Regions from separate parts of the Abyssibacter profundi genome, predicted to be linked through region 2. Evidence: predicted binding sites of a transcription regulator. Region 2 holds the regulator's gene; the other holds the start of a gene.
What was found. The regulator FliA, encoded in region 2, starts transcription of late flagellar genes. The targets are predictions, from matches to a motif close to GCTAAAGTTNNNNNNNNNNCNGCCGATA.
Positions count from the first base shown of each region.

Region 1 (10,959 bases), on a different contig from region 2:
CCGGTTCCACATCCAGATTTTCGAGCACCGACAAGAAGGCCACCCGCATGTCCGGATCGGCCGGCGCACGCACGGCCACCGTCACGGCATCCATGGCCCGGGCGGTCTGGTCACCGAGCAAATCGTTGACGCTGCCGGCCAGCCGGGTCGCCGTCGTGAAATCGGGGGTGTGTAGGTTCAGCAGCACCTCGGCCTTGGTTGCAAACCCATTGGCCACGCTACGCTCCACCATCGCGCCACCGGGAATCCGGCCGGCACTGGGAATGTTCACGGAGATCCGCGAGCCGTCGTTGCCCGATGCCCCGAAGCCGCCAACCACCAGATTGCCCTGGGCGATGGCGTAGATCTGGCCATCGGCACCCTTGAGCGGTGTCATGAGCAGCGCGCCGCCCCGCAGGCTCTTGGCATTGCCGATGGACGACACGGTGATATCCAATTTCTGGCCCGGTTTCGCAAACGGGGGCAGTTCGGCATGGATGGCCACGGCGGCCACGTTCTTGAGCTGCGGGTTGACGTTTTGCGGAATCGTCACCCCGAGCTGCGTCAACATGTTGCGCAGCGTCTGGGTGGTGAACGGCGCCTGGCTGGACTGATCGCCCGTGCCATCCAGGCCCACCACCAGGCCGTAGCCGACCAGCGGGTTGCCACGCACACCGGCCACGCTGGCCAGATCCTTGACCCGTTCGGCCTGGGCCAAGGGGATGACGCAGCACAGCGCGGTCAACGCCACGATCCAACGAGACAGAACACGGCTCATAGCGGCCACCATTTGCTGTCGAAGAAGCGGGCCAGCCAGCCCTTGGCATTGGCATCGGCCAGCGCACCCTTGCCGCTGTAGCTAATCGCGGCATTGGCCACGCGCGTGGAGGCGATGGTGTTGTCCGGCTGAATGTCCTCGGGCCGGACCAGACCGGAGATCTTCAGAATCTCGTCGCCCTGATTCAGACGCACGCGCTTTTCGCCCATGATCACCAGCAAGCCGTTGGGCAACGCCTCCGTCACGACCACGGACAGCGAGCCCGTCAGGCTATTGCTCTGGCTGGCGTTGCCGCTGCCGGCAAAGCTGCGGTCGGCATCAACCTCAGCGGCCAGAAACTCCAGCCCATTGGCCGTCACCGCCCCGCCGAACAGGCTGGGTGCGCCGATGGCGATGGAGGAGTTTTTGCCCGTGCTGGCTGTGGCCTGTTTCTGGGCGTTGGTCTGCTCGCTCAGAATCACGGTGATCACGTCGCCCACCTGGGTGGCGCGGCGGTCGGTAAACAAGGCCAACCCCTGTCCAGGGGCGAAGATCGCACCGGCCGTGGGCTGCGCAGGCGTGAGCTGCGGCACCGGTGGCACGGCATCGGCCGGGTTGGGTGTGGAGGCACAGCCAGCCAGACCCAACAAGGCGATAGCGGCGGCGAACAAGGGCAGGCGCATCATGGCGATTACAGGTTGTTGTTCACGTAGGACAGCATCTGGTCCACGGTGGAAATGGCCTTGGAGTTCATCTCGTAGGCGCGTTGGGTTTCGATCATGTTCACCAGTTCCTCCACCACATTGACGTTGGAGGCCTCCAGCGAGCCCTGTACCAGCGAACCCAGCCCATTAATGCCGGCGGTGCCGGTCTGCGGCGGGCCGCTGGCACCGGATTCGGTGAACAGGTTCTGCCCCTGTGGCTGCAAGCCAGCCGGGTTGACGAAGTCGGTGACCTGTAGCGAGCCGATCTGCTGCGGCTGGGCCTCGCCAGCGAACTGCACGGACACCGTGCCGTCCTGACCGATGGACAGGCTTTGCGCGCCATCTGGCACGTTGATGCCGGGCTGGACGGGGAAACCATTGGCGGTGACCAGATCACCGGTTGCGCTGACCTGGAAGCTGCCGTCGCGGGTATACGCGGCCGTGCCGTCCGGCAGCAGCACCTGGAAGAAGCCGCGCCCGTTGATGGCCACGTCCAGCGGGTTGCTGGTCTGCTGCAGGTTGCCTTGGCCGAATTCTTTTTCGGTGGCACCGACCTTCACCCCCGTCCCCAGCGACAGGCCGGTCGGAGAATCGGTTTGCTGCGAGGTCGGCGCACCCACCTGTTTGACGTGCTGGAACAGCAGGTCTTCGAAACTGGCCCGGCCCTTTTTGAAACCGGTGGTGTTGACGTTGGCCAGGTTGTTGGAGACTACGGACATGCGCGACTGCTGCGCATCAAGCCCGGTCTTGGCGACCCAAAGTGCTGAATTCATCTGTGTTACTCCTAACCGTTCACGCGCATGACGGCTGCCGCTGCCTGGGCATTTTCGTCAGCGCTCTGGATGGCCTTGACCTGCAATTCGAACTGGCGGGACAGCGCGATCATGTCGACCAGCGACTGGGCCAGATTCACGTTGGAAGACTCCAGGACCCCAACGGCCAGCGATTGACCGGCAGCGGGCTGGATCTCGGCATCTTCGGTGGGCCGGAACAGGCCGTCATCACCGCGACGCAAATCCTGGGGATCGATGTTGTCGACGCGGATGCGCCCGACCGTGGCCAGTACGGCTCCGCCCTGGCCCTGGGGCACGATGGCGATGGTGCCGTCCTCGGCAATGCTCACCCGCTCGTTGGGCGGAATCGCAATCGGTCCGCCGTCACCCAGCACCAGCTCGCCGCGTGCGGTCACCAGCTGACCCAGCGGATCGACCTGTAACTCGCCGTTGCGGGTGTAGGCCGGCTCGCCGTTGGCGTCCTGAATCGCAATCCAGCCGTTGCCGCGCACCGCCACGTCCAGCGGACGGTCGGTCGACATGAGCACGCCGGCCGAGGGGTCGAAGGCGTCGCCTCCAAACGTGGAACTGACCCGGGTCGGCAGACCCGGGCCATCCAGCGGCGCCGTCTTGGCCATGGCCATTTCAGCGCGAAACCCGACGGTCGAGGCGTTGGCGAGATTATTCGACACGGTCGACTGCGCCGTGAGCGTGCGCACGGCGCCAGACATCGCGGTGTAGATCGATTTATCCATGACGAACCTCGCCTCGCTCCGAATTAACGGATGTTGATGATGGTCTGGGTGATGGTGTCGGCGGCCGAGATCATCTGGGCGTTGGCCTGGAAGCTGCGCTGCGCCGTGATCATGTTGACCAGCTGCGCCGTCAGATCGACGTTGGAGGCTTCCAGCGCACCGGATTGCACCAGTCCCAGATCACCGCTGCCGGCCACGCCCAGACGGGCTTCACCCGAGGTAAAGCTCTCGGTCCAGAAGTTGTCGCCCTGTGCCTGCAGGCCCTGGGTGTTATTGAAGTTGGCGATCGCCAACTGACCCAGCTGCGTGGCCTGGCCGTTGGTGAAGCGCGCCTGCACCACCCCTTCGGAGGTCACTTCCAGGCCGCTGAGACGCCCCGTGGTGTAGCCATCCTGTGTCAGGTTGTTGACGGCAAACTGACCGCCGTACTGGGTGGTATCGCCGACATCCAGCGCCAGGTTGAGATCGGCCGCGCCGGTGGTGACCGGGTGCGCCGGCAGCGTCAGCGAGCCGTTGGCCGGTGTGACCAGGGCGCCATTGCTGTCGTAGGCCAGGGTCTGGGCGGCGCCGACCGCCGTACCGTCGACATAGGCCTGCACGTTCCAGGTATTGGCGGCGGCGTCCTTAACATAGAAGAAGCTGGCCGTATGCGCCGCACCCAGGGAGTCGTACACCGTCATTGAGGTGGTGTGGTTGTAGCTGTCCGGGTCAGCCGGATCCAACGGGGTCACCGCCGGCACACTGGCGTCGGCCGGCAGGTTCACGCCCAGCTCCAGGTTGCCACTGGCCTGCGGGGCGTTGTCCGTCGAAGACAGCTGCAACGAGGTCAGACCGCCCGTGGCGAAACCACCGGTCCCGACGGGCGGGAACACCTGCAGCTGCTGGCCGGCCGAGTTCACGACAAAGCCGTCACGGTCCACCTGGAAGGCGCCGGCACGGGTGTAGCCCATGCTCCCACCGTCCGAGACGGTGAAGAACCCCTCGCCATTAATGGCCAGGTCCAGCGGGTTTTCGGTGAAGTTCACCGTGCCCTGGCTGAACTGCTGGGTGACACCGGCCACGCGCACGCCCGAGCCCTGCTCGGTGGCAGACAGGCCCATGGCGCCAGCGGCGTAGACATCGGCAAATTCGGTGCGCGATTCCTTGAATCCGGTGGTGTTGGCGTTGGAAATATTGTGAGCAGTGGTGTTCAGGTCCGCGGAGGCGGCATTGATTCCACTGAGTGCGACGTTAAAGGGCATGGATGCCTCCTCAGGCGATGCGTGTCACGGAAGAAAACGGAACGTCACCGAGACCGGTGACTTCGAGCAGCAGGCCATTGCCATCCATACGAACGGCGTTGACCTGACCGGCGAGTTCAGGGGTGAGTGCAAGCTCGGACTGGCCCTGCCCGGCCCGTGCACGAATGGTGTAACCGGCCGCCGGCTGCTGAACGCCATCGGCGCTGATGCCATCCCAGGAGAACTCGAAGGTCTCTCCCAGGGCGCTGCCTTCGGCGACAAAGCTGCGAACGGTCTGGCCGCGGGCGTCGACAATCTCGACCGTGATCCGGTCTGCACCGGTGGGCACCGCCACGCGACCGTCCACCGATCCGTGGCCGGCGTAGTCAATGCTGTCGGTTGGCACGAGCACGTTGCGGTCGATCAGGCCGCTGGCCTGCAACGTCTGGTCGGAGGTCATCTGCGTGCGCAGGTCACCAAACGACGAATTCAGCGTGTTGATGCCATCGACCGTGCTGAACTGGGCGATCTGCCCTAGAAACTCACCGGACTCCATTGGCTTGAACGGGTCCTGGTTCTGGAACTGGGCAATCATCAGGGAGAAAAAATCTTCCTGATTGAGCATGTTCTGCTCCGCGCTGTTCACCGCAGCCGTTGCTGAGGTGGCACCGCCAAGCAGGCTGGTCAGGCTGGGGCTATCGGAGATTCCCGTCATCTCAGCGACCCAGTTCCAGCGTCTTGAGAATGAGGTCCTTGCTGGTATTCATGACCTCGGCGCTGGTCTGATACGAGCGACTGGCCGAAATCATGTTGACCATCTCCTCCACCGGGTTGACGTTGGTGGCGTAGACATAGCCATCGGGATCGGCGTCCGGATGCCCGGGCTGGTGCAGCCGCACGGGTTGTTCGGTGCTCTGGACAATGCCCGCCACCCGCACGCCCGCCTGCTCGGCGGCTGCATTGAGCTCGGTTTCGAATACCGGCATGCGCGCCTTGTAGACCGCATCCGGCGTACCCGCGACGGTGTCGGCATTGGCCAGGTTACTGGCCACGGTGTTCAGGCGAACGGACTGCGCCTGCAAGGCCGAACCGGCGATATTGAAAATGGAAAAGTCAGACATGCGTGGACTCCTGCGTCAGCGGCTACTGGCCCTTGAAGGCCGTAATCAGCGTGGAGAGACGGCCCTGCGCGAATTGCAGGGAGGCGCGATAACGCAAAGCGGCATCCGCAAAGGCTGCCTGCTCGCGGTGCAGTTCCACGGTGTTGCCATCCAGGCTGGGCTGGGCGGCCTGACGCTCGGTGGCCTGGCTGGTCGCCGGGGCCGCGACCCCAGCAATGTTCAGGTGTCGGTTATGGGTGCGCTGCAACGGCTGGGCATCAGATGCCCCTGCGGCCTGCTGCAAGGCCGTTTTGAAATCGATGTCTTTCGCCCGGTAGTTGGGCGTATCGGCGTTCGCGATGTTGGCCGCCACCTGCTGCAGTCGCTGGTGTTGCAGCGCCAGCGATTGCGAGTGAATGCCATAGAGCTTGTCGAATCCGGCTGACATGCCGAGCCTCCGGCGGAATCTGTACGCCAGAGTGGGGCAAGCCGTGTGCCACGGGCGGCCGGATCAGGCGTCCCGTGCGGCAGATAGGGCGTGTCAGGCTGGCTAGGCCATGGCGGCCTCAGACAGCGCCAACTCCTTGTCCCGCAAGCGTTCCACGACGCCTTTGGCCAGTTCATCAGAGTTGAATTTGGGCACGAACCGGTCGGCCCCGACATGCTCGACCATGCTGTGGTTGAACAGCCCCGACAGCGAGGTATGGAGCAGCACATAGTGGTGTTCCAGTCGCGGATCGCGACGAATTTCCGTCGTCAGCGTGTAGCCGTCCATATCCGGCATCTCCACATCGGAGATCACCATGAGCAGGTCATCCTCATGCCCGGTCTCGGCCTGCGACCTGAGAAACCGCAACGCTTCACGGCCATCGTTTACCAGGACGGGCTCCAGATTCAGCTGCTCCAGCGTGCGTGCAATCTGCATGCGCGCCACCTTGGAATCGTCGGCCACCAGCACCCGCCACTTGCGACGGCGGGCGTCGCTGGCGTGTTCCGGCAGTTCCTCAAGGTCGGCGGCCAGGCCGATGACATCGGCCAGCACCTTCTCCACGTCAATAATCTGGATCAGACGCTCACCCAGTCGCGTCACCGCCGTCAGATAACCGTCATCACCAGCGCTGGCTGGCGGTGGTGTCACCTGGCCGACATCCACGTTCACGATGCGTTCGACCCCGTGAACCAAGAACCCCTGCACGCGGCGGTTGAACTCCGCCACAATCAAATAGCGGGGCTCCTCAGCCGGCTGCGTGCCCTGCACCGCCGATGCCAGATCCAACACCGGAATCATGCGCCCGCGCACCGGCGCCACCCCGCGTACATGCGAATGTGCCGCCGGCACCCAGGTCAGCTCCGGTGCCTGGACCACCTCCTGCACCTTAAAGACATTGATGCCGAACAGCTCAGGGCCACCCAGGCGGAACAGCAACAAGGCCAGCCGGTTATAGCCAGCCAGCTGGGTCCGGCGATTGATGGAGTCGATCAGGCCGTTGGACACGAAGGCATTCCGCAAGAGTATCTGCGGTGGTCATCGGCCCCGACACGGGAATCTTGAGAGGACAATCAGCAGGCGATGGGAGCGGGCGCGAACCGCCCAATGCGAGAGCCGGCGGTCGTGAACCCCGGAGCGATTCGCACCGCTTACACGGAGCCGATTACACGGAGCCGACTTTCAGGCAGCACCATGGCGGCGCGAATCGATCCGTGCTTCCCTAGACCTCTCTCGGTCGGTGCTCGAACCGAAGCCGCTCTTCGGGTGGCAACACATGCTGCTTCATCGCCAACTCGCAGGCGCCGAATGCTGAGAAATTAAGACGCCCGGCTCGCAAGCTGATGCCGTGATTCGGGCCAGACATCTGATCCAGTTCGTCGATGTCCTGACCATCATCTTCCCAAAAGCACACCGGGCAGATCAGGGATTGATTGCGGGCCGGAAGCGACACGTAATCACAACAAGGGCATTGAGCCTGCGGCGCCGGGTCGTCCGGTTCATACCAAACGTAGTACCGGCGCTTGAGCCGATCAGCCCATTTTCTCCACATGGTGCTTCTATCTCTCCACAGCGATGTGCGCATTGTTGAGGGCGAGGGTGTGCCTCGGCAGGGACTGGTGTCAAAGCACCGACGCGGTCGGAATCGTGCGCGCGCGTCAAATCCACGTCGCACCCTGCCCTAGGCCGACTTTTTCTGTGGTACGCGGCTTGCCTGAGGGGTGCCATGAGACGATTTCTTGCCATGACCGGCCTGGTGACCGCAGTGCTCGCCCCCGCTCCCGCGGTGGCAGGCACCGAGGACGTGGCCCGCATTCAGGCCGCGGCCGAGCGTTACGCGCGCAGTGAGTTGCCGCGCGGCACGACCATCACTGCCAATGGGCTGGATACCCGGTTACAGCTCCCCCGCTGTGGCACCGAGCCGCAGGGCACGCGACTGATTGGCAATGCGGCCAGTGGTGCGGCAACGGTGGAGGTTCGCTGCCTGGCAACCCAGGGCTGGAAGCTGTTCGTGCCGGTACGCACGCAGCAGCGTAGTTACATGATTGTGGCGCGCGCACCGATTGCGGCAGGCACGGTGATTGCAGCCGATCAACTGGAACGGGTCGAACAGGCGGTACGCGGTGCGTCTCGCGGGTTCATGACCGATCTGTCTGCGGTGGTGGGTCAGGTGGCTCGCCGACACATCGCGGCGGGGGCGATTCTTCGGCCGCAGTGGTTTCAGGTCGCCCATGTCGTGGACCGGGGCCAGACCGTCACCTTGGTCGCGCGCAGCGCCGGGGTGGAGATTCGCAGCCGCGGCGAGGCCTTACAGGCGGCCGGGCCTTCAGGTTTGGTGAAGGTCCGCAACCTCTCGTCGGGCCGGGTGATTGAAGGGCGTGCGCAGGCCGATGGCACGGTTCTAGTCAATTGACCTTTAATATCAACAATTTATGCTCGATGACCGTTCGTCGGCGTCGAAAAACAGACGCTCAAGCTTTCGTGAAACGCGTCGATAACGTCAGTCATCTGACTTTGAATGCAGGAGAAACATCGTGACCGGAAAGATCGAATCGTCCGTTGTCGCCCAGATGACGAACAGTCCGCAGAGCGTGCAGGCGGGCAAAGCCGGTGCATCCGGACATGCCCGGGTTGGCGCGGTGAGCGAGGCCGACGTGGTCACGCTCAGTGGCCAGGGCGCAAATCTCAACGAATTGGTGAACGTGGCTCAGCAAACACCCGACATCGACGTGAAAAAGGTCACTGCCATCCGCGAAGCCATCGCGGCCGGCACCTACCAGGTCAACGCCGAATCCGTGGCCACGAAGATGGCCCATATGGAATGGCAGATGGGACGCAGCTAATGAATGATCAACAGCTCACCGACCTCGAGACCGAACTGGGCCAGCACATTCAGGCACTGGAAGCAGCGGCACTGGGTCAGGATCCCGATGCCCTGCTCACCGTGGCCCGCGACCTGGAAACGGCCGTGCAGGCCCTGGATCAGGCCGGGCTGGATGAGCTGAGTGCTGACACGGCCGGCGAGCGCGAACGCGTCGAAGCGGCCCTGCACCGTTTGCAGCGCGACATGCGCCGCACCTTTTCCGTGGTCGCGCAACGGCGCGAACAGACCGGCGCAGCCCTGCGTGCCCTGGGCACGGGCCGCGACGACAGCCCCTATGGCCAGCGAGGCGCCCGCGCGCCCATCGCCGGCCGTGCACTTGGCCAGGCCTGAGGCCCGGTAGATGGCCGACACCGACACGCAGGCTTGGCAGCGGGTTGAGCTGCGTGCCGACGTGCTCACGCTGCTCGGCAAGCTGGCGCAATCCCGCCAGCCTGTCACGCTGACCCAGGCGTCGCGGCACTATCTCAGTCTGTTGCTGACACTGGACGCCCAGCGGGACGAACTGCTGTTCGATGCACCCGCCGGAGGCTTTGCCAAACTGAAACCACGCAGCCTGCTCGACGCCCAGGCGCGTGTTGCGGGCTACGGCCTGCGATTTGCGACACACGTCGATTCGCTGGTTGACGACGGCAGCCTCATCACCGCTCTCCCGCAATGGGTGGAACATGCCCAACGCCGCCGAGCGCACCGCGTGAACGTGCCCCGTTCGATGCCGATACGAGCGACGCTGTTCCCGCTGGGCGGCGCCCCGGTTCGAGTGCGTGTAACCGACATTTCCACGCAGGGTTTCGGCGCGCATGTCCGGGGCGAGATGGCCGATGAGTTTCACCCGGGCCGGGTGCTCGACGGGGCGTTTGGCCTGCACGGCTCGGCATTTTATGCCCCGATCACGGTGCGCGGTGTGCGTCGGCGTGGCGGCGAAATGGCCATGGGCGGCGAGTTTGCCCGGCTCGACCCCGAAGACCGACGCACGGTCGAACGCGAGGTTGTGGAGCTGGAGCGCTACTGGCGCCCGCGCCACGCGGCGGTCGGCTAGGCGCCATCGCCGCGACGACCGCGATGCGGTCACATCGCCTGCCCGCCGGCTGATGTACCCCGAAGTACCGACCAGCGGAGCTCAAGAGGCGCGGTGGTCGGCCGATATCCACTCCATCTAGTACGGATCGATTGCGATCCCGTTGGAGTTTCCACCAAATGGCAACCGTGTTTTCTATGAGTGGCTCGACACTCAAGGCTTCGGCACCTGACAAGGAACGTCTGCGGACCGTGACCAGTATCGAAAAAGCGCCGACCTATAGCCCGGCGGTACTCAGCAGCGAGCGCTTCCACCACACCCTGGCCTACGAGTCTGCCGAGACCTGGTTGGATGCGGCGATTGAGGCGTTCCGAACCGAGGTTGCCTGCGACCGGGTCAGCATCTGGCAGCGCATTGGCATGTCCGCGCAGTTTGAGATGCTGCATGGGCAGGCCAGCGACACGGCCAGCCCCCCGGTTTCACGCGCCATCGACACGCTCTGCGAGGGCGAGCCCACGCTGATCCGGCAGCAGCAAGTCGATGAAGACGGCACACGGTATGACACCGGCGACGCCTGGCTGATCGTGCCCGTGCTGGCCCGTGGTGAACTGCGTGGCGCGGTGTGTGTGGAACGCAGTGCCGATGCGCGTTACCAACCGGGTGATGTCGAATCGGCCCGGGCCCTGGCGGGCGCGATCGGCGAGATCTGGAGCCGCAAGCGCATCAACGAACTCGAAGAAGGGCTGATGCTGAGCCTGGCGCGTTACCGCCTGCTGCACGAGCACTTTCCCGGCATGGTGTTTTTGCTCGACTCGGAAGGCCGCATCGTCTCGATGAGCCTGTTCGCGGCGCGCCGGTTGGGCGTGAGCTTCGCCGAGGTTGCCGGTTATACGTTTGACCAGCTGTGCGACTGCGAATCGGCCGAGGATCTGCGCACGGCCCTGCGTTCGTCGCAGGGGTCGCAAACCAACGAAACGATTCAGTACGAGGCCTACCTGCGAGGCAAGAAAGGCACTCCCTTGCCGGTGGTGTTGTCGATCCGCACGCATGAGATGCCGCAAAGCGACCCGGTGACGTTAATCGCTGCCGAGGATTTGTCCCGGCTGCGCAAGGCCGAGCGACAGCTGCATCGACGCGATCGCATCGACCCGGTCACCGGTCTGCTCAACCGCTGGGAGTTCGAGCGTCAAATCGCCGACACCTTGCTGGAACTGGGCGACGACGAAACCTGCTCGGTGATCTACGTGAACCTGGATCACTTCAAGGTCATTAACGAGTCCACGCG
Region 1 is NZ_QEQK01000018.1:43,594-54,552, forward strand. It holds gene DEH80_RS15720 (flagellar basal body P-ring protein FlgI) at 1-757, opposite strand, end outside; gene flgH (flagellar basal body L-ring protein FlgH) at 754-1,422, opposite strand; gene flgG (flagellar basal-body rod protein FlgG) at 1,428-2,213, opposite strand; gene flgF (flagellar basal-body rod protein FlgF) at 2,225-2,968, opposite strand; gene flgE (flagellar hook protein FlgE) at 2,992-4,209, opposite strand; gene DEH80_RS15745 (flagellar hook assembly protein FlgD) at 4,220-4,903, opposite strand; gene flgC (flagellar basal body rod protein FlgC) at 4,905-5,309, opposite strand; gene flgB (flagellar basal body rod protein FlgB) at 5,332-5,736, opposite strand; gene DEH80_RS15760 (chemotaxis protein) at 5,839-6,783, opposite strand; gene DEH80_RS15765 (CPCC family cysteine-rich protein) at 6,998-7,327, opposite strand; gene flgA (flagellar basal body P-ring formation chaperone FlgA) at 7,502-8,188, shown strand; gene flgM (flagellar biosynthesis anti-sigma factor FlgM) at 8,310-8,618, shown strand; gene DEH80_RS15780 (hypothetical protein) at 8,618-8,989, shown strand; gene DEH80_RS15785 (flagellar brake protein) at 9,000-9,695, shown strand; gene DEH80_RS15790 (putative bifunctional diguanylate cyclase/phosphodiesterase) at 9,854-10,959, shown strand, end outside.
Region 1: DEH80_RS15760 (chemotaxis protein) is a predicted target of FliA. The motif match lies at 6,815-6,842, and genes of this name have one in related genera.

Region 2 (10,959 bases):
GGCGCACCACCGCCCACTGGCTTGCCCAGTAGCCAGCGACCTTGGGCACATCGTCCTGCACATGTTTGACCCGGCGATGGTAGAAGGAATGGAGCGCTGGTTCGGGCAACTTGACCCCGGCCGGCAGGTTGGCTGTTGGGACAAATGCCAGGCCCAAAAATGGCGCAAGTGGCATCCACGCCACCACGGGATGCTCGCAGTTCGGGCAGGTGCCCCGACGAACCGCTGGCGGCGGGCGGTGCTTGGCGTACCGGATGTCTGATGCCTGCGGCCGGGCGATCTGCCGTGCAGACAACATCACGAAGTCTGCATAGTCGGCGTCATAGACCTTCTGGCAGATGCGGCAATGACAGTGGACGCGTAGGACGGGCTCACCCGAGAACGCGATAGTCGTGTGGCCGCAGGGGCAGGTGCACGCAATCGTCATCCGGGTCAGCTCCTTGTGCAGTGAGGTTGCCTAGCGCGTCGTCGGTGGCATCACGATACCCCAGGCCAACCCCTGGGGTGTTCTGAACTAAGCTTTCGGGGGTCCGGGCGCCGACCGTGAGACCGGCTGGCTCAGCCGTCACTGCCTGTGGTGTGTGCCGACGCAGATGGCCGCAGAAACCCGGGCCGGGTTGGCGCCCCTACAGGCCGACGACGCAACCGTCGGGTTGCCGTCGCCCCAGCGGCCGTCACAGGGCATTCGCCCAGGCCCGCCACTTGCAGGAGGGGGCTGATTGCGCAGTGCGCAGGTCAGCAACCCCGCAGGCAAACCCCGATGGCAGAGAACAGCAGTTCCCAGGAGAAGACCGAAAAGGCGACCCCCAAACGCCTTAGGGACGCGCGCAAGAAGGGGCAGATTGCCCGCTCCAAAGAATTGACGACGCTGGTTGTCGTGGGCTCGGCGGGTATCGGAATCTTGACGCTAGGCGGCTGGACAGCCCAGCGCTTTTCGCTGTGGATGCAGGGCTTGCTCAGCCTGGATGCGCAGACGATCCACAGCCGCCCGATGTTCGATTCGCTGTCTTCCGCCTGGGTGGATGCCCACTGGATCATCGCCCCGTTTTTGGCGATTTGCATGGTGGCCGCCTTTGCTGGGCCGATTCTGCTCGGAGGCTGGTCGCTGAGCGGCCAGGCGTTAATCCCGGATATGTCGCGCCTCAATCCGATTAAGGGCATCGGCCGGCTGTTCTCGCTGAACGCGCTGATGGAGCTGGGCAAGGCGCTAGCCAAGACAGCGGTGTTGGGCGGGATCGCGGTGCTCTACCTCAAGGGCGAAACCGACGAGTTATTGGCGCTGGCGGTCCAGCCCGTCAATAACGCGATAGCCGGCGGCATGCAGTCGGCGATTTTCGTGCTGATCCCGCTGTGCATCGGCCTGTTCCTGATCGCGATGGTGGATGCGCCGTTTCAGGTGTTCAACCACGCCAAACAGCTGAAGATGACGCGGCAGGAAGTCCGCGATGAGCTCAAGGAGACGGAAGGCCGGCCAGAGGTCAAAGGCCGCATCCGCGAGCTGCAACAGGCCGCCGCGCGGGGCCGGATGATGGAGGCCGTCCCCGAGGCCGATGTCATCGTCACCAACCCCACGCATTTCGCGGTGGCGCTCAAGTACGACAGCGGTAGCGATCACGCGCCGCGTGTGGTGGCCAAGGGTGTGGACCACATCGCCGCCGTGATCCGCAAGCTGGGCAAGGAGAACCGCGTGCCCATTGTCGAGGCCCCGCCGCTGGCCCGGGTCTTGTATCGCACGGTTGATCTCGAGTGCGAGATCCCGAGCACGCTCTACCGCGCCGTGGCCCAGGTGCTGACCTACATCCGTCAGCTGGAGGCCTGGCACTCAGGGCCCATGCCGGAACTGCCTGATCTGGGTGTACGGGACTAACGCATGAGCGAACCAAGCAAATCTCTGGCCTTGCCGCCCGCCGTGGCGCCGCTGGTGCATGCCGTCAAGAATGGCCTGGCCGTGCCGCTGATGGTCATGATGATGCTGGCGATGATGGTGGTGCCGCTGGCGCCCATTGCCCTGGACGGCTTGTTTACTTTCAACATCGCCCTGTCCATCTGCATTCTGCTGGCCGTCATCTATGTGATGCGCCCGCTGGACTTCAGCGTGTTCCCGTCGATTCTGCTGGTGGTCACGCTGTTGCGACTGGCGCTGAACGTGGCCAGTACCCGCGTGGTGCTGCTCAACGGCCACGAAGGGCCCGGTGCGGCCGGCAACGTCATCGAGGCCTTTGGCAATTTCGTCATCGGCGGCAATTACGCCGTCGGGATTGTCGTGTTCATCATCCTGACCATCATCAATTTCGTGGTGGTCACCAAGGGCGCCGAGCGTATTTCCGAAGTCAGCGCCCGCTTCACCTTGGATTCCATGCCCGGCAAGCAGATGGCGATTGATGCCGATCTCAATGCCGGTTTGCTGACACGAGATGAGGCCGTGGCTCGCCGCGAGGAAGTCCGCGAAGAGGCTGACTTCTACGGCTCCATGGATGGTGCCAGTAAGTTCGTGCGCGGTGATGCCCTGGCCGGCGTGCTGATCCTGTTGATCAATCTGGTCGGCGGTCTGGGCATCGGCATGATGCAGCATGGCCTGGACCTGTCCACCGCCATGCAGAACTACACGCTGCTGACCATTGGCGATGGGCTGGTAGCCCAGCTGCCCAGCCTGCTGCTGGCCACGGCCGTGGCCATGCTGGTCACGCGCATGTCGCGGTCCGAATCCATGGGCAACCAGGTCACGGCGCAGGTGTTCGCCAAGCCACAGACGCTGATCGTTACGGCAACCATCCTGACCATCTGCGGGCTGATCCCCGGCATGCCCAACCTGGTCTTCCTGACCCTGGGCGCAGCGGCTGGCGGACTGGCCTGGTGGATGCACCAGCGCGCCAAGGCACCCGCGCCCGTCGATGCCGAGCAGCCCGAGACCGAGGAAGCACCAGAGGACGCCGAGGTCAGCTGGGATGATGTGCGGCCCACCGATGCACTCAGCCTGGAAGTCGGCTATCGGCTCATTCCGCTGGTGGATATCCGCCAGGGCGGCGAGCTGGTGCGTCGGATTCGTGGCGTTCGCAAAAAATCCACGCACGAGTTGGGTTTTCTGGTCCCCGCCGTGCACATCCGCGACAACCTGGAGCTGCCACCCAACGGTTATCGGCTATGCGTCAATGGCGTACCGGTGTCGGAAGAATCCGTCCACGCCGACCGGCTCATGGCGCTGAACCCGGGCCAGGTGTTCGGTCAGGTCGAGGGCATTAAGGGGCGTGATCCCGCCTTTGGTCTGGAGGCGGTCTGGATCGAGCAGGGCGTGCGCACCGATGCCTTGTCCAAGGGGTGGACCGTGGTTGATCCCGGCACCGTGGTGGCCACGCACATCGGCCACATCATCCACAGCCGGGCACATGAGCTGCTCGGCCACGACGAAGTGCAGAACCTGCTGGAGAACCTGTCGGAAAGCTCCCCGCGGCTGGTCGAGGATTTGGTGCCCAAGCTGTTGCCGCTGACCGTCGTGGTCAAGGTGCTGCAGAACCTGCTGGAGGAGGGCATTGCCGTCCGCTCCTTTAAGCAAATCGCCGAATCCTTGGCGGAGCAGGCCCGTCAGAGTCAGGATCCCGACATCCTCACCGCCCATGTTCGGGTCGCGCTCGGCCAGCAAATTGTTCAGCAAATCAATGGTTTGGAGCCTGAGTTGCCGGTTTTGACGCTGGCGCAGCCGCTGGAACAGCTCCTGCAGGAGTCCATGCAGCAAGACGCCGCCGCCATCGAACCGGGACTCGCCGAACGCATGCATCAGTCAATCGCCGAATGGGTAGAACGCCAGCAGGGCCAGGGCCAGACGCCCGTGCTGCTGGTACCGCAGGCGATTCGATCATCGCTGGCGCGTTTTCTGCGCTACGCCGCCCCGGGTCTCAACGTGCTGGCCTACAACGAAGTGCCGCAAGGCAAGCAGCTCAAGCTGGTTGGCTCGGTGGGCGCCTGAGGCGCCGCGGCCCGGATAAGTGGGGGTTACTCCTGATATGAAAATCAAGCGATATCTGGCCCGGGACATGCGGGCAGCGTTCCGCATGGTGCGGGAGGAGCAGGGGCCGGATGCGGTCATCCTCTCCAGCCGACGCATCGGCGATCAAATCGAAGTGGTTGCGGCGCTCGACTATGACGCCGCACTGGTTCAGCAGGCGTTGCGCCGCGGCGGCGACGACGCGGAGGCGCAGACGGCCGCACCGGCAGCCGCTACACCGACCGCTGCGGACACGCAGGCAGCACCTGCCGGCAACCCCGCGGGGGCCCTGGATCGCGCAGCGGCCACCGCCTCTGCCAGCCCGGCGGCCGCTGACTCCGCCCGTCGCCCGGATGTGAACCCGTTTACGCAGGCCGCCGAGTCCTCGCCCTCCGCGGCAGCGGCACAAGAGCCCCGGCTGACCGAGCAGGCACCCCGCCCAGCCAAGGCCGACATTATCTGGGCGCAGGACCCGCATATCGAACGCCTGGAGCGTGAGCTACTCAGCCTGCGTAACACCATCCAGAGCGAGATGGGGCAGATTGCCCGGGGCGCGTGGGAGTTTCGCAACCTGGAGCATGCCCACGTGGCCCAGCAGCTTGAGCGCATGGGGTTCGAGCATGCGCTGACGGCGGCGGCCGTTCGGACGCTGCCGGCCGATGCCGTCCGGCCCACGGCGACCTATTCGGCACTGCGCACCATTGTCAGTCAGATGCAGGCGCTGCCGGCCGATCTGCTGGATTCGCCCGGCGCCATCGCACTGGTCGGCCCGACCGGGGTAGGCAAGACCACCACGCTGGCCAAGCTGGCGGCTCGCTACGTGGCCCGTTACGGCACCGAAGGTCTGGCCCTGGTGACCACGGATGATTTCCGCATCGGTGCCCAGGAACAGTTGGCCACCTACGGCCGGTTGCTCGGCGTGCCGGTGCTGACGGCCTCGGGCGTCGAAGGTCTGCAGCAGGTGCTGGCGCGGTTGGCCAGCAAGCGCATGGTGCTGATCGACACCGCGGGCATGAGTCCTTCGGACCAGCAGCTGGCCACGCGCTTGCAGCAGTTCGGCGTGGACGGTGGCCGTGTACGCACGCTGCTGGTGCTTGCTGCGACCACCCAGCCCGAAGACCAGGCGCGCGCCATTCATGCGTTCCGACCCGCCCGGCCTGTGGGCTGCGTGGTGACAAAGCTGGATGAATCGTCGCGCCACGGCGCGGTGTTGTCGTCCGTGACGCGGGCGCGCCTGCCGGTGGTGTATGTCGCCGATGGCCAGGCCGTTCCCGAGGACCTGCACCGCGAGCGTCCTGAAAATCTGATCAAGCGGGCCGTTCAGGCCGCCCGCGCACATTCCACGAAGACACACGATGCACAGACATCGCCAGGCGATTACGACCGGGAGGCCGCCAATGCCGTTGCTTGATTCCTCAAAAGCCGTCCAGCGCACACAGGCTGCGGGCCTGGCCACCAAGCCACCCGCCAACGGGCCGCGTGTGTTTGCGGTGGCCAGCGGCAAGGGCGGTGTGGGCAAGAGCACGATTGCCGTGAATCTCGGCATGGCCATGCTCGAAGCCCAGCGCCGCACCATGTTGTTGGATGCCGACCTGGGTTTGGCAAACGTGGACGTGCTGCTGGGTCTGCAGCCTTCGGCCAACCTGTCACACGTGTTGGAAGGCAAGTGCACCCTGGCCGACACGATCATCGAAGGACCCAACGGGCTCAAAATCGTCCCGGCGTCGTCTGGCCGACGACGGATGTCGGAGCTGACCCGCAGCGAGCATGTGGGCCTGATCGGCGCCTTCAGCGGTTTGACCGACCCCATCGACGTGATGCTTGTCGATACGGCGGCCGGGCTGTCCAACAGCGTGCAGACCTTTTGCCAGGCCTCGCAGGAGGTACTGGTGGTGGTCTGCAACGACCCCGCGTCGCTGACGGATGCCTACGCTCTCATCAAGGTGTTGTCGCGTGACTGCGGCATTCCCCGCATGCAACTCATCGCCAATCGGGTCAAAACGCCGGGCGAGGGCCGCGAGGTCTACGACAATCTTTGCCGCGTGGCCGACCGGTTCCTCGACGTGACGCTGAACTACCTCGGCCATGTGCCCGAGGACGACAAGATCGTCCGCAGTGCCCGGCAGCAGCGTCCGGTTCTGGATGCTTACCCCGGTGCGCCTTCGGCCCAGGCGTTCCGGCAGATTGCGGGCAAGCTGCTGGAGATCGCTCCGCAGCGGGGTGCGCGGGGCCATATCGAGTTCTTTGTGGAGCGTCTGGTCGGCCCCGGAGCTGACATGGCGATGACGGCATGAACGCGGCGGCATCCTACGCAAGCTACGAGCGGGCCGGGTCGCATGACCTGGTGGGTCAGCACGCCGGGCTGGTTCGCAAGATCGCCCTGCATCTGGCCGCCCGCCTGCCGGACTCCGTGGAACTGGACGACCTGATCCAGTCCGGGATGATCGGCCTGCTGGAGGCGGCGGCGTCGTTTGATGCCAGCCAGGGTGCCTCCTTCGAAACCTTTGCCGGCATCCGCATCCGCGGCGCCATGATCGACGAGCTGCGCCGGGGCGATTGGGCGCCGCGGTCGGTGCACCGCAAGATGCGTGATGTCACCCGCGCCGTGCAGGAGATCGAACAGACCACCGGGCGCGAAGCCAGCGAGCAGCAGGTCGCAGACCACCTGGGCATTACGCTGGAGGAATACCGCCACATCACCCTGGATGCCTCGCAGTGCCAGCTGTTAAGCCTGACGCCTGTGGACTCCGAGGACGACGCACACCTGCGCGAGGTGGCCTCGAACGAGGCCCAGCCCACCGAAGTGCTGCAACAGGCTCAATTTCAGCGCGATCTGGCCGATGCCATTACCAAGCTGCCCGAACGGGAGCAGCTGGTGATGTCGCTGTACTACGACGAGGCCATGAACCTGCGCGAAATCGGCGCCGTGCTGGGTGTGAGCGAATCGAGGGTTTGCCAGATTCATGGGCAGGCCATGGTGCGCCTGCGGGCACGTCTGGGCGACTGGCTGGATCGGGGCAAGTAATACAGACGGGTTGTGCAGGAGTAGCAAGATGGACACAAACATGAAGGTGCTGGTGGTCGACGACTTTCCGACCATGCGCCGTATCGTCAAGAATCTGATGCAGGACCTCGGGTTCTCGAATTTCGTCGAGGCCGAGGACGGACAAAGCGCTCTCAACGCCTTGGGTGCCAACGGCAACGGGATCGAGTTCGTGGTCACGGACTGGAACATGCCGGGGATGACGGGCATCGAATTGCTCAAGGCGATTCGTGGTAACCCGGCGCTGTCGCGTTTGCCGGTGCTGATGGTGACCGCCGAATCCACGCGCGAGCAGATCATTGAGGCCGCCAAGGCCGGAGTGAACGGCTACATCATCAAACCGTTTAACGCCGGGACGCTTAAGGAAAAGCTCGATCGCATCTTCAACCGGGCCGCAGCGTGACCGGCGCCGCGTCCACCGCGGCGCTTCGCGACGATGTGGCCGCGCTGTCGGCGGCGCTGGATGCCGGTGACCTCACCCAGTTTCACGAAATCGTCGCCCGGCTCAACGAGGACCGGGCCAACCGCGTGATCAACGGTTTGCAGTGCGTGAGCCGCAACCTGGCCAAGGCTTTGAACCAGCTGGCGCTGGATGAGCGGCTGGTGCGTTATGCCGGCAGCGACATGCCGGATGCCTGCGAGAGGCTAAGCCACGTGATGCAAATGACCGAGGATGCCGCCAACCGCACGCTCGACCTGGTGGAAGCCACGCAGGCCGAACTACCTGGGCTGGCCACCGCTGCCGGCGAAACCGCCGTGGACGGCTTGCGCAAAAACCTGTCCGCCATTGCCGAAGCCCAGGCCTACCAGGACCTCAGCGGACAGGTGATCCGCCGGGTCATCCAGTTGGTCAAAGGCGTGGAAAACGCGCTGGCAGATCTGCTAGACCTCGCGGGTCTGGATGTTGCCGGTGCCCAGCCGGAACCGCACATCGCCGGAGGCCCAGCATTGGTTGGCCTGGACAATCACGGATCAACCCAGGCTCAAGCTGACGACCTGCTGGCCGATCTAGGACTGTAGAGGCGCGCGGCGACCCGGTCCGGGTCGTGGCGCCGCATAGCACTGTCGTTAGAGGCCGACCCATGGATCAAGAACTGCTGGCTGACTTTCTGACCGAGGCGGGCGACATGGTCGATGCCCTCGGCGAGCAGATCGTCGCCTTCGAACAGTCCGACGCCGACCCCGAGCAGCTCAACGCGCTGTTCCGCGTCTTCCACACGATGAAGGGCAGTGCCGGGTTTCTCGAAATCCAGCCCATGGTGGATCTCTGCCACGCGGCTGAGGAGCTCATGGGCGCCGTGCGCAAGGGGGCCCTGGACATCAGCCCCGAGATCATCGACGGCATTTCACAAAGCGTCAGCTGGCTGGACCAAGCACTGGCCGAGTTATCCAATGGCGAGGCGATCACGCCTGCCGATCCGGCACTGATTGCATCGCTGGAAGCTGCCTGCCGCGGGGAGTCTCCGCCCGCACCCGAGCCGCAGGCCGAGCCCGTTCCCGAGCCAGCGGTGGACGTGGATGCCATTCTCGGTGAGGAAACCGGCGAACCCATTAGCGATGATGATTTCGAGGCCTTGCGAGCCGCCTTTCACGGCTCGGAGCCGGCTGCGGCCGGTAGCGCCAAGCGCGAAGTGGATGTCGATGCGATTCTCGGTGAAGAGACCGGCGAGCCGATCAGCGATGATGACTTCGAGGCCTTGCTTGATGCCTTCCACGGCAACGAGCCCGCAGCACCGCCGGCCGCAGCGCCCGCTGAGCCGTCGACGCCCGCGGCTGCGCCTGTTGCAGCTGCGCCGCGAGCGGCCGCAGCCCCCGCGGCCAAACCGGCTGATCAAGCGCCAAAGAAGGCGCGGGTGGAGACGTCCATCCGCATCGATACGGACCGGCTGGACGCCGTGGTCAATCAGGTCGGCGAACTGGTGCTGGTGCGAAACCGGCTCAAGCGCCTGCGAGAATCCGTTGACGATCCGCTGCTCGACCGCACCCTGGGCCACCTGGACCAGGTGACCACCGGCCTGCAAAGCTCGGTGATGCTCATGCGCATGCAGCCGGTGCGCAAGGTGTTCTCCAAAATTCCGAAAATCGTCCGCGACCTGTCGCGGACCTTGAACAAGAAGATCGAGGTTGTGCTGGAAGGCGAGGACACCGAACTGGACCGCACGCTGGTCGAGTCGCTGTCCGAGCCGCTGGTCCATCTGGTGCGCAACGCGGTGGATCACGGTATCGAAATGCCGGCCGAGCGCCTGGCCGCGCGCAAGCCCGAAGTGGGGCGCTTGACGCTGGCCGCGCAGCAGGTCGGTGACCACATCCACATCGAAATTCGCGACGACGGCGCCGGTATCGATCCGTCCGTGATTCGCGCCAAGGCAATCGAGAAAGGCGTGATTGATCGCGAATCGGCGGCGCGCCTGGACGGTCAGGAATGCCTGGATCTGATTTTTCAGCCCGGGTTTTCCACCCGTGATGCCGTCTCCGAAGTCTCGGGGCGCGGTGTGGGCATGGATGTTGTCCGCTCCAAGATTGTCGAACTCAATGGCAGTGTGGAGATCACGTCCGAAGTCGGCGAGGGGTCGGCGTTCCTGATCAGACTGCCTCTGACCCTGGCGATTCTGCCGGCGTTGATGGTGACGGTGAGCGGCCGCGAGTTCGCCATACCCGTGACCGCGATTGAGGATGTCTCGCGTTTCGACAGCACCCGTGTCGAGTGCATGGGCAGTCGCGAGGTCTTGCGCCGCGAGGAAGACGTCATCGCGCTGGTGCGCATGGAACACTGGGTCGGGCGGCCATCTGCCGCCGATCAGCAGCATTGCGTGATTGTCGATGTGGGCCGCGAACGCCGCGCGCTGCTCGTCGACGATGTACCGGGCCGCGAAGAGATCGTCGTCAAGCCTTTGGGCAAGATGATGGGCGGATTGGCTGGCATCGCCGGGGCCAGTGTCACCGGCGATGGTGGCATCGCCCTGGTGCTCGATCTGCCCGGTCTGCTCAAACAGGTTTCACCGGCCTACTCGGCGCCCCGGTCCGCACCGCCACCCATGCCTGCCGCACAGCCGGCAGCCGCCGGCGCGGACGACATGGACCTGGAGCTGTTCTAGCCGTCCGCCACAGGCTTCATGGGCAGGGGCTTGACCATGGCGTATCGCGAGATCGCGACGCCGTTTCGATGGACCCGCTCTTCGCGCACCACCTCGAACCCGTGGCGGCGGAATACGGGCATGGCAACCCGGCTGGCCGCGGTGGTTAGCCGGGGCTGAGCCTCTGCACGCAGGGCATCTTCCGCTGCGCGCAGCAAGGTGCCGGCCATACCGCAGCGAACATGGTCGGGGTCGGTGTAGAGCAGATCGATGTGCCCTTTGTGGTCGTAGCTGATGAAGCCTGCAATCTGGCCTAGGCGCTCTACCACCAGCGTGGTCTGGCCGGTGAGGCGTCGTGACCAGGCCGGGTGGTCCGGGGTCGCCGGCGCCCAGGCCGCAATCGCTTCGGCGGAGTAGTGGCCGGGTGCCAGGCTCCGCACCGACCGCTGCAGCAGCGACCACAACAGAGGGGATTCGGCTGAGCGTGCGGGTCGGAGCGTAGACATGATCTTAAGTGTCTCAGAGCCGGTGCCGTGTGGGAATCGAGCCACAATCGGGGTGGTCGCTTCAAGAAATTGACGCCCAAGCCGACAAACCTCGGGTAGAGGCGGTTCGTATTCCGCCGCGTCATTCGCCCGAACCCTGACCGGCTTCGAGACCCAACGCATGGACAAACTGAGCATTGCAGGCTTGCTGCTAGCACTGGGCGCCGTTTTTGGGGGCAGCACCCTCAAGGGCAGTGGCGCCGCTGCGCTGGTCAGCCCGGCGGCGTTTGTCATCGTCATCGTTGGGACTATCGCTGCCATTCTGGTCCAGACCCCAGGCGACACATTCCGCCGTGCCCTGGGCATGGCGCGTTGGGT
Region 2 is NZ_QEQK01000015.1:10,431-21,389, forward strand. It holds gene DEH80_RS14580 (GFA family protein) at 1-427, opposite strand, end outside; gene flhB (flagellar biosynthesis protein FlhB) at 761-1,867, shown strand; gene flhA (flagellar biosynthesis protein FlhA) at 1,871-3,961, shown strand; gene flhF (flagellar biosynthesis GTPase FlhF) at 3,999-5,390, shown strand; gene DEH80_RS14600 (MinD/ParA family protein) at 5,377-6,273, shown strand; gene DEH80_RS14605 (RNA polymerase sigma factor FliA) at 6,270-7,004, shown strand; gene DEH80_RS14610 (response regulator) at 7,033-7,425, shown strand; gene DEH80_RS14615 (protein phosphatase CheZ) at 7,422-8,042, shown strand; gene DEH80_RS14620 (chemotaxis protein CheA) at 8,105-10,117, shown strand; gene DEH80_RS17385 (GNAT family N-acetyltransferase) at 10,114-10,602, opposite strand; gene DEH80_RS14630 (flagellar motor protein) at 10,763-10,959, shown strand, end outside.